DNA from 4 places in the Micromonospora sp. NPDC000089 genome. Region 1 is predicted to be linked to each of the others. Evidence: riboswitches for the same ligand, from Rfam matches in the RefSeq annotation. Region 1 holds a riboswitch; each other region holds the start of a gene.
What was found. Region 1 has a riboswitch for cyclic di-AMP ahead of ACFY3U_RS25405 (coiled-coil domain-containing protein). Riboswitches for the same ligand answer to the same signal wherever they lie in the genome.

Region 1 (2,192 bases):
GCGACGAGGGCCGCCCCGCGGTCGGCGGGACGGCCCTCGGTCGGCGGGCGTCAGAGCAGTGACATGTGCACGTGGTCGGTGTGGTTCGACGGCCCGTGGTACGACTTCCATCCGGTCGCCGGGAACCAGATCTGCCGGTTCCAGATGACGTAGTAGATGCCCAGCCGGTCCGCGTTGCGGATCAGGAACGCGGCGAGGTTGTTGCCGTACATCCGGGTGTCGTCGTTGTGCCACGGTGAGAAGCCGCTGCGCTGCAACGACCAGTCGCAGGCCCGACCCTTGGGGTGCTCCCACGGGCCACCCGGGCGGAAGCAGCCGGCGAACCGGTTGAAGCCGGCCCGCCGCACCTCCTGGTAGGCGTGCAGCGTGCGCGGGGTGATCGTGCCGGAGGTGGTCGGGTCGTCCACGCTGCGCGACTGGGGTGGCCAGCTGCCGTCGGACGACCGCCCCGGTGCGGGCCGGGCCACCGGTGAGGTGGCGTCGACCAGGCCACCGGTGAAGCCCTCGCCGCCGACGAGCTGGAGTGCCTTCTCCGCCTCGCGGCTCTCCCGGGCCATGTCGTTGGTGAGCTTCTGCTGCTCGCGCACCTCGGCGTCGAGGGCCAGCTTGGCGCCCTCGGCGCGGTTCTTCGCCTCGGTGACCTTGGCGAGCTTCTGCTCGTTGACCATGTTCAGCTCGTCCAGCGCCGAGGCGCGCTTGACGAACGAGTCCGGAGCGTTGCTCTCCAGCAGCATCGCGGCGGCGCCGATCCGGCCGGTGCGGTACGACTGCGCGGCGATCTGGTTGACCAGCGGCTTCAGCTCGTCCAGCTCCGCCTGGGCCCGGCGCACCTCGAGGGCGAGCTGCGACTGGCGCTTCTTCGACGTGGCCAGCTGCGCCTTGGCCTTGGTGTACTCGCGGTTGCGCAGCTCGATGACGTCGGTGAGCAGCTTGGGGTCGTCGTCCTCCTCGTGCCCGGACGGCGCCGGGGGCGAGGGCGCCGCGATCACGGGGGTCGGCCCGACCAGGACAGTCAGCGCGGCCAGCACGGCCACCGCCGGTGTCCACCAGCGGCGCAGGGGTGCCGTCACAGTTTTCCCTTCCCTCGACCGCCGACCGGGTTAGCTGACGGGTTCGGGACGGAAGTGGTCCCTACCGCTGGCGCGGATTCACCCCGGAAACCTGGTTCCCCGGTTCGCCGTGCGGCGATTGGGCGGTGGCCCCGCAGACGCCGGTGCGCGCCTTCGGCGGTGACCGGCAGCGACGTTACCCGAGAAGAGGACTGCGGATCTACGCCCAGAACCCGACCAAAAGCGTTATTTCGCAATGGCGTTGTGTGACCAGTGACGCCATCGTCGGGCGCGCGGCGGTCGACGGTCACGCAGCGGAGTCTCATCATCCGGTGTGCGTGCTCCTTTCCCGGCTCGGGCCGTCGCGCGGGCGGCGGCGAACGCGTCGGGACTGGGTACGGTCGCGCCGGCCGGCCGGTTCACCGCGGATGGGCGGCGCGACGCCGGGTGTCCACCCGGCCACCCGGTGCGAGCGGGCGGTCAGCCGCGCTTCATCAGCCGGCCGACGGCGGCCATCATCTCGGCGGCCATCTCGTCCGCGCGCCCCTCGGCCGCGCCCTCCCGCATGCAGTGCCGGGCGTGCCCGTCGAGCAGGCCGAGCGCGACCTTGTCCAGGGCGGCCTGGATCGCGGAGATCTGGGTGAGCACGTCGATGCAGTACCGGTCGTCGTCGACCATCTTCTCGATGCCGCGGACCTGACCCTCCACCCGACGCAGCCGCGCGAGCAGCTGCTCCTTGCTGGCCGTGTAGCCCCGGATCGGGGTGCTCGGTGTGGTCATGCCGACCAGGATAGCGTACCCCCTGGGGGTATGTTACCGTCGCTGGTGACCTACCCCTGGGGGGTATGATCGACGGTGAGGGAGAGTTGCCATGGCCACCGGTAGTTACCAGGTGCGGGGGATGACCTGCGGGCACTGCGTCGACGCGGTGCGCGCCGAGATCGGCGCGATCCCCGGGGTCACCGACGTGCGGGTCGAGCTGGCCACCGGCCGGGTCGACGTGACCAGCGAGCGCCCGCTCGACGACGAGGCCGTGCGCGCCGCGGTCGACGAGGCCGGCTACGACCTCGTGGCGGCGTGACCGGCGACGACCGGAAATCCGAGGGGTGACGATGAACGCGGCGACCAGGCTGGGCGGCTTCG
Region 2 (2,192 bases), on a different contig from region 1:
GTCAACCGCAAGAAGTCGGCGGACCTGCAGAAGAAGATCGAGCCGCTGGCGCTGCAGAGCGAGCTGGCGATGAGCCGGGTCGGCGACCTGGCGTCCCGCTACTACATGACCGGCCCCTCGCAGGAGCTGGGCGCGCTGCTGGTGAGCGCCAAGCCGAGCACCCTCACCGAGCAGCTGACCATGCTGGACCGCCTCGCCGCCAAGGAGCACAAGGACGTCGAGGGCGTGCTGGCGGTCCGCCGCAAGTACGACGGCGAGAAGCAGAAGCTCGACGCGCTGATCGCCGACCAGGCCGCCCAGGAGAAGCTGCTGGCGACCAAGAAGACGCAGATCAACGCCGAGATCAAGCGGCTGCAGGCGGCGATGCCGAAGACCACCGTCAAGGTGGACGGCTGCCCGACGGTCAACGGCGTGGTGAGCAGCGCGGCGCGTACCGCCATCCGGACGGCCTGCGCGCAGGTCGGTGACCCGTACGTGTGGGGCGCCACCGGGCCGAGCTCGTTCGACTGCTCCGGGCTGACCCAGTTCGCGTACAAGGCGGCGGGGATCTACCTCACCCACTTCACCGGTGCGCAGTGGGGCGAAGGCAAGTCGGTGTCCCGCTCGGAGGCGCGCCCCGGCGACCTGGTCTTCTTCTTCAGCGACCTGCACCATGTCGGCCTCTACCTGGGCGACGGCAAGATGGTGCACGCGCCGCGGACCGGTAAGCCGGTTCAGGTCACCAACATCGACTACATGCCCGTCGCGGGCTTCCGCCGGGTCAGCTGACCCGTCTGGCAATGGCGTGGGCCCCGGCGAGAGCCGGGGCCCTTTCGCCATCTGAGAACCATCAGTACGGAGCGTCACGGCAGGGCGGGTTGCGGATCGATAACGGTCGTCTCTACTCTGGTCCTTCGTCGGCCGCCATGAGGTCCGTCCATCCCGGGCGGTAACGGCCGGCACCGCCGAGTCGCCTCCGGGCGAGCCGGGGACCCAGGTACGCCGGGGTGAATCCGCAGCCACTGCGGTAGGGCGCTCCCTTCCCGCCCGAACCCGTCAGCTAACCCGGTAGGCGGTCGCGGAAGAAGGAGCACCGAAGCCCGGTGGCACACCATGCCCCGCGGCGACCGTCGCTCCGGTCGACACTCGTCGGCCGGCGCCCGGCTGCGCCGCGTTCCCGCTGGTCCCGCTGCACCGTCGCGCTGGCCGCGCTGGCCGGGGCCGCCGTCGTCCTGACCGGCGGCGCCACCGCGGCGCACGCCCAGCCGTCGGTCGCCGAGATCGAGAACCAGATCGACCAGGACTGGAACCGCCTCGAGCCGCTCATCGAGCAGCACAACGCGACCCGCCAGGACCTGGCCGTGAAGCGCCGGCAGGCCGCCGCGCTGGCCCGGCAGATCGAGCCCCTGCAGCTGAAGGTCGACCTGGCGATGAACCAGGTCGGCGGGCTGGCCGCGGAGGCGTACAAGGGCGAGCAGGTCTCCACGGTCAACGCCCTGCTGGGTAGCCGCTCGCCGAGCGAGCTGGTCGGCGAGCTGGAGCTGCTGGACCGGTTCGCGTCCCGGCAGCAGCGCGAGGTGCGCACGGTGGTCGAGCTGCGCGACGAGCTGGTCGCCAAGAAGGCGCCGCTGGACGAGATGGTCGCCCAGTTGGCCCGCACCGACGCGCAGCAGGCGGCGAAGAAGAACCAGATCAACGCCGAGATCGCCAAGCTGCAGAAGCTGCGGCTGTCGGTGTACGGCAACGGCGGCGGCGGCCCGCTGCGGCCGGCCCCGTGCCCGGCCGGCTATCCGGGTGGCCCGGCCGGCGTGGCGGTGAAGTTCGCCTGTGCCCAGATCGGCAAGATCTACGTCTGGGGCGCCGCCGGGCCGGACAACTTCGACTGCTCCGGCCTGACCATGGCCGCCTGGGCGAAGGCGGGCGTCTCCATGCCGCACAACGCCCGGGCGCAACGGGCGGTGACCGCCCGGGTGAGCCGGACCGACCTGCGCCCGGGTGACCTGGTCTTCTACTACAGCGACATCCACCACGTCGGCATGTACGTCGGCGGGGGCTGGGTGGTGCACGCGTCCCAGGCCGGCAAGCCGATCACCATGAAGCGGGTGGACGACGGCCAGGTCAACAGCTACGGCCGACCGGGCTGACGGCGGTGGCCGGCGTCCGCCGTACCAGCGGGGGCGCCGGCCCCTCGGCGGCCCGCGGTCAGCGGGTCG
Region 3 (2,192 bases), on a different contig from region 1:
CGTCGGTCACGGAAACTCCTCGTCGGCAGGGGTCGCGTCATCCATCGCCGACCAGACTTCCCGGCACACCAGGGCCAACCCTATCCGCCGTCACGCCGACCACATCGACCTTCGTACGACCGACGGCCTGCCCCTGGTCCCGCAGTACCCCGCGCCGGCCCGGCGGAACCCTCCCCGGCGCTCACCGACCCGCCGCCACCTGCCGGATTCTGGCGGCCCCTCCGACGGGGCGACGCCCGGCCGGTGGACCGGCCGGGCGTCGCCGTGGTGCGCCCTCGGGGAGAGGGTGGTGCGGCCCTCGGGGAGAGGGTGTGGTGCGTCAGACGCTGAGCCGCTGACCCGGGAAGATCAGGCCCGGGTCGGCGCCGACGATGCGCTTGTTGCGCTCGTACAGCGCCTGCCAGCCGCCCGCGACGTTCTTCGCGTCGGCGATCTCCGACAGGGTGTCGCCGGTGCGGACCAGGTAGTCGCCGCTGGCCGCCGGGGCGGCGGGCCGCTCGCTTCGGCTCGACTTCGTGGAAACGCGCTCGGCCTTCTCCGTGCGCGCGGACCGCTCGGACCTGTGCGTCCGCTCCGACCGCTGCGCCCGCTCCGACTTCTGCGAGCGCTCCGACTTCTCCGAACGCTCGGACTTCTGCGCGGACTTCTCCGAGCCGGACGAGTAGCTCTTGGTCGAGCCACCCTTCTTGCCACACACCGGCCAGGCGCCGATGCCCTGACCGTCGAGCACCTTCTCGGCGATCGCGATCTGCTCGCCCCGGCTGGCCAGGTCGGCGCGGGCGGCGTACTTCTTGCCGCCGTAGCCGGCCCAGGTGCCCGAGGTGAACTGCAGGCCGCCGTAGAAGCCGTTGCCGGTGTTGATGTGCCAGTTTCCGCCGGACTCGCACTGGGCGATCGCGTCCCAGTTGACGCTGGCGGCGCTCGCCGGAGCGGCCGGCGCGAGCACCGCGGCGACCCCGGTGGCCGCGCCGACGGCGAGCGTACCGACGGCGACGCGGCGCGAGCTGACCCGTCGGTGACGGGCGATGTATCGAGTTGCCATCTGTGATCCCTCCACGCCGACGAGGTGAGCTGTCGGGTTCGGGCCGAGGAGCCCGGCCGCCACTGGCGGCTTCACCCCGAGGTGACGTGCACCGAGGAACGTTGGGTCCCCCGCTCCATGCCCATGGGACAAGGTCCAGCGGCCGGCGGCATGGATTAGGCGTTACCGACCGTGGTGTCCGCGATGGCGGACCGGATCGACGTTAGGAGCCGTTTCTGCACTTTGCCCACCTCTTGTGAAGTTCTTCACCCGGTCAGGCGACGACCGGACGCCCCGAGTTGCGGACCGTCCACAGGAGCGGAGAATGCCCGCCTCAATGCGGAGAACGCTGCCCCTGACCGCTCGCGGCCGTCTCCGCCGAGCAGCTCAACTCTCCCGGTTGGAGCTGCACGGCGCTCGGCCGCCACACCTCGACCCGGTCACCCACCACTCTGGCCAGCAGGCAGGAGCCGCGCCGGTCGGCGCGCAGGGCGAGGCCGATGTGGCCGTCGAGCGTGGCCACGTCCCGGCGTACCCGGGGGTCCAATCGCATCCGGTCGAGCAGGGCGCCCACCGACGCCTCGGTGGCGGCGGAACCGGTCGGCAGCTCGCGGCGCAGCCGCTCGTCGACGCCGGCCGGCAGGGTGGCCGCGGGGCGCGGGGTGACCGGGGCGCCGGCCGGACACTCCACCTCGGTCACCGGATCGACGGCGTCGCTCCGGTAGCGGAGCCGATGACAGAGCGCGACCTCGGCGTGGCCGTCGTCGGCGCCGTCCCAGGTTTTCGTGGTCGCCTCGCCGTGCGTGCGCACCACCAGGGACACGCCGTCGCCCGCACCCCGGGTGGTGCCGTCGAGCGCCACCAGCTCGACCTGGTCCCGCCCCGCGACGAGCCGGCCGAACTCGTCGGCCTGCCACGGACGGTCCCGGTCGATAGCGGCGGTCAGCTCGTCCAGCCGGTCGCGTGCCTGCTGCCGGGCCAACCGCTCCGCGTCGCCCGGCGCCGCCTCATGGACCGCACATCCGGACAGCAACAGCCCCGACGCCAACAGCGCACCGACGATCGCCCGCCGTGCCGCACTCCCCCGCATGACCGCATTCTGCCGGTCGTACGCCGGTCGCACCGCCCCGCACGGCCGCGGGACCCCGTCATCCGGCCGGGGCCCCGCGGC
Region 4 (2,192 bases), on a different contig from region 1:
GGGCGCCGGCTCCCCGTGGGAGCCGGCGCCCGTCGGACGAGCCGGGATCAGGCGGAGTAGCCGCGGGTGGCGATCCAGTTGGCCAGGTCGATGGTGCTGATCCAGTACGCCGGCAGGCTCGGGTCGGCCGAGTCGGCGATCCGGACCGTCCGACCGTCGTTCTTGTACCCGACCACGGCGATGTAGTGGCCGCCGGGGAACGAGTGCCAGCCGCCGTCGACGTCGGTGGCGTCGCCGGCCACGTTGGCCACCACCGCGCGCTTGTCGGTGATCGCCCGGACCACGTCGGCCTGGAGGCGGTCGATCTGCGCGGAGCTCGGGGTGCCCTCGAAAGTCCGGGTCCGGTACGGCTCGCCCTTGACCTCGGCGTTGAGCGCCTTGGTGGTGTCGAACGCCGAGTTGGTGCCCATCTCGGTGGTGCCCATGGCGGCGGCGAGGCCGTCCTGGGTGCGCTCGATGCCGGCGGCGCTGAGCGCGTTGCGCACCGCGGCCGGGCCGCAGTAGTAGTACGTGGTCTGGGCCTCGTAGTCGTAGCTGAGGACCTTGGACGACGGCGGCTTCGGCGCCGGCTTCGGGGCGAGGTCCGGGTCGGCGGCCTTGGCCTTGGTGGCGGCGGCCGACGGGGACGGGCTGGCCGACGGCGTCGCCGGGGGGCTGGCGGACGGGACCGCGGCGGGCGCGCCGGCGACGATCCGGGCCTGGCCGCGGCTGGCCACGTCGTCCAGTCGCGGCGCCACCTCGGTCATGGCGGCGGGGGTCGGCGGCCGGGACGCGTCGTCGTCGGCGCCGGCGACCAGGGCGGCGGTGCCCGAGGCCAGCACGAGGGCGGCGGCCGAGCCGGCGACGACCTGGTACGACCGCTCGGTGGCCAGGCGCCGCAGCTGCCGCTTCATGAGGTGCTTCACGGGTGTTCCTCCACGGTACGAGGGCGGAGCGGGCGCGCCGGAGCGGCACGTGGCGGATGCGCCACGCGCGGAGTCGGGGCCGGTGCGGGCCGCTGGCGGGGGATCGCCCGGTCAGGAGCCGGACGTCGGGGCGGATGTCGGAGTCAGCGCGCGGGTGCGCGGTGGACCGACGACGACACCCCGGTACCGAGGTGGGGGAACCACTGAGGGGTGGAATCGAACTGCACGGAATGGAACTCCTTCCGACACCGCCGACCGGGTTAGCTGACGGGTTCGGGCGGGAAGAACGCCCTACCGCGGGCCGTGGCCCGCGGATTCACCCCGGGACTGCGTGGGTCCCCGGCTCGTGTCGCCACGATTGAGCGGGTCGGCGCGGCGTCGCCTCTTGCGATCGGAAACCGCACCGGACCGGGGCGACATTACTGGCCGGTCGGGTCCACGCCAAGGCCCACCAGCTGCGGAAACATGATCGTCGTGCGCAATTTCCGGGGCAGGATGGCACTGGCGTCGCTCGATCGGACGACGTTCTTTTCCGGTGTCACAGGGTCGGCAAGCGGACAGCGTGGTGGATAGCACCGATGATCGTCGCGATCGATGTCACCGACCGTCACCGGATGACCGGTTCGGTGCCGACGTGACCGGGCTCACCGAATTCCGGGTAACGATTCGGCCAGCTTCGGCGAACCGGGCGGCCGCGTCGAGCCGCCGGCCGGCGTAGGACGACGCGGGCGTCAGCCGACCCGGGCCGGGCGGAAGCGGGCGGCGCGGGTCGCGGCCACCGGCGCCGCAGCGGGGCGACGCGCTGCCACCAGGGCCGGCCGCAGCCGCAGGGCCGCCACCGTCGCCTCCGCGGCCAGCGCGCGGGCGGAGTCGGCGGCGAGCTCCGCGTCCCGCCAGGCCGCCCGCTCCCGCTCGGCCGCCGCCCGGTACGCCCCGAGCCGACCGTCGCGTACCGACCGGGCGAGGAGGGCCTCCTGCTCGACCGGGTGCCGGCGGGCATCCCAGCCGTCCCGGTGCGCGACGACGTCCCGCAGCTGCGGCAGGGTCAGCTCGCCCCGCCAGTGCGCGGCCACCGCGACCCGGTGCAGCCAGCGCTCCCGGGCGGCGTACTCGGCGGGGGTGCGGGGCGTGCGCGGGGTGGGCAGGGCGAGGGTCCCGGCGAACCGACGCGCGGCGGTCTCCGCCTCGTCGTACGCCGCCCAGGCGCTGTCGGCGTCCTCCTGGGCGGCCAACCAGGCGTCCCGCCGCCGGCGGGCGGTCTGCGCGGCGCCGGCGGCGGCGACGGCC

Region 2: another riboswitch for cyclic di-AMP. It lies ahead of ACFY3U_RS07425 (NlpC/P60 family protein); the one in region 1 lies ahead of ACFY3U_RS25405 (coiled-coil domain-containing protein).
Region 3: another riboswitch for cyclic di-AMP. It lies ahead of ACFY3U_RS17720 (transglycosylase family protein); the one in region 1 lies ahead of ACFY3U_RS25405 (coiled-coil domain-containing protein).
Region 4: another riboswitch for cyclic di-AMP. It lies ahead of ACFY3U_RS11125 (C39 family peptidase); the one in region 1 lies ahead of ACFY3U_RS25405 (coiled-coil domain-containing protein).

What each region holds. Positions count from the first base shown of each region.
Region 1 covers NZ_JBIAZT010000019.1:60,872-63,063, reverse strand. Annotated here, with positions in the region: gene ACFY3U_RS25405 (coiled-coil domain-containing protein) at 51-1,070, opposite strand; cyclic di-AMP (ydaO/yuaA leader) riboswitch at 1,075-1,205, opposite strand; gene ACFY3U_RS25400 (metal-sensitive transcriptional regulator) at 1,530-1,829, opposite strand; gene ACFY3U_RS25395 (heavy-metal-associated domain-containing protein) at 1,921-2,130, shown strand; gene ACFY3U_RS25390 (hypothetical protein) at 2,162-2,192, shown strand, end outside.
Region 2 covers NZ_JBIAZT010000003.1:177,668-179,859, forward strand. Annotated here, with positions in the region: gene ACFY3U_RS07420 (NlpC/P60 family protein) at 1-768, shown strand, start outside; cyclic di-AMP (ydaO/yuaA leader) riboswitch at 933-1,069, shown strand; gene ACFY3U_RS07425 (NlpC/P60 family protein) at 1,083-2,123, shown strand; gene dcd (dCTP deaminase) at 2,182-2,192, opposite strand, start outside.
Region 3 covers NZ_JBIAZT010000009.1:15,057-17,248, forward strand. Annotated here, with positions in the region: gene nhaA (Na+/H+ antiporter NhaA) at 1-10, opposite strand, end outside; gene ACFY3U_RS17720 (transglycosylase family protein) at 320-1,042, opposite strand; cyclic di-AMP (ydaO/yuaA leader) riboswitch at 1,042-1,214, opposite strand; gene ACFY3U_RS17725 (hypothetical protein) at 1,356-2,111, opposite strand.
Region 4 covers NZ_JBIAZT010000004.1:333,081-335,272, forward strand. Annotated here, with positions in the region: gene ACFY3U_RS11125 (C39 family peptidase) at 48-905, opposite strand; cyclic di-AMP (ydaO/yuaA leader) riboswitch at 1,140-1,280, opposite strand; gene ACFY3U_RS11130 (hypothetical protein) at 1,637-2,192, opposite strand, start outside.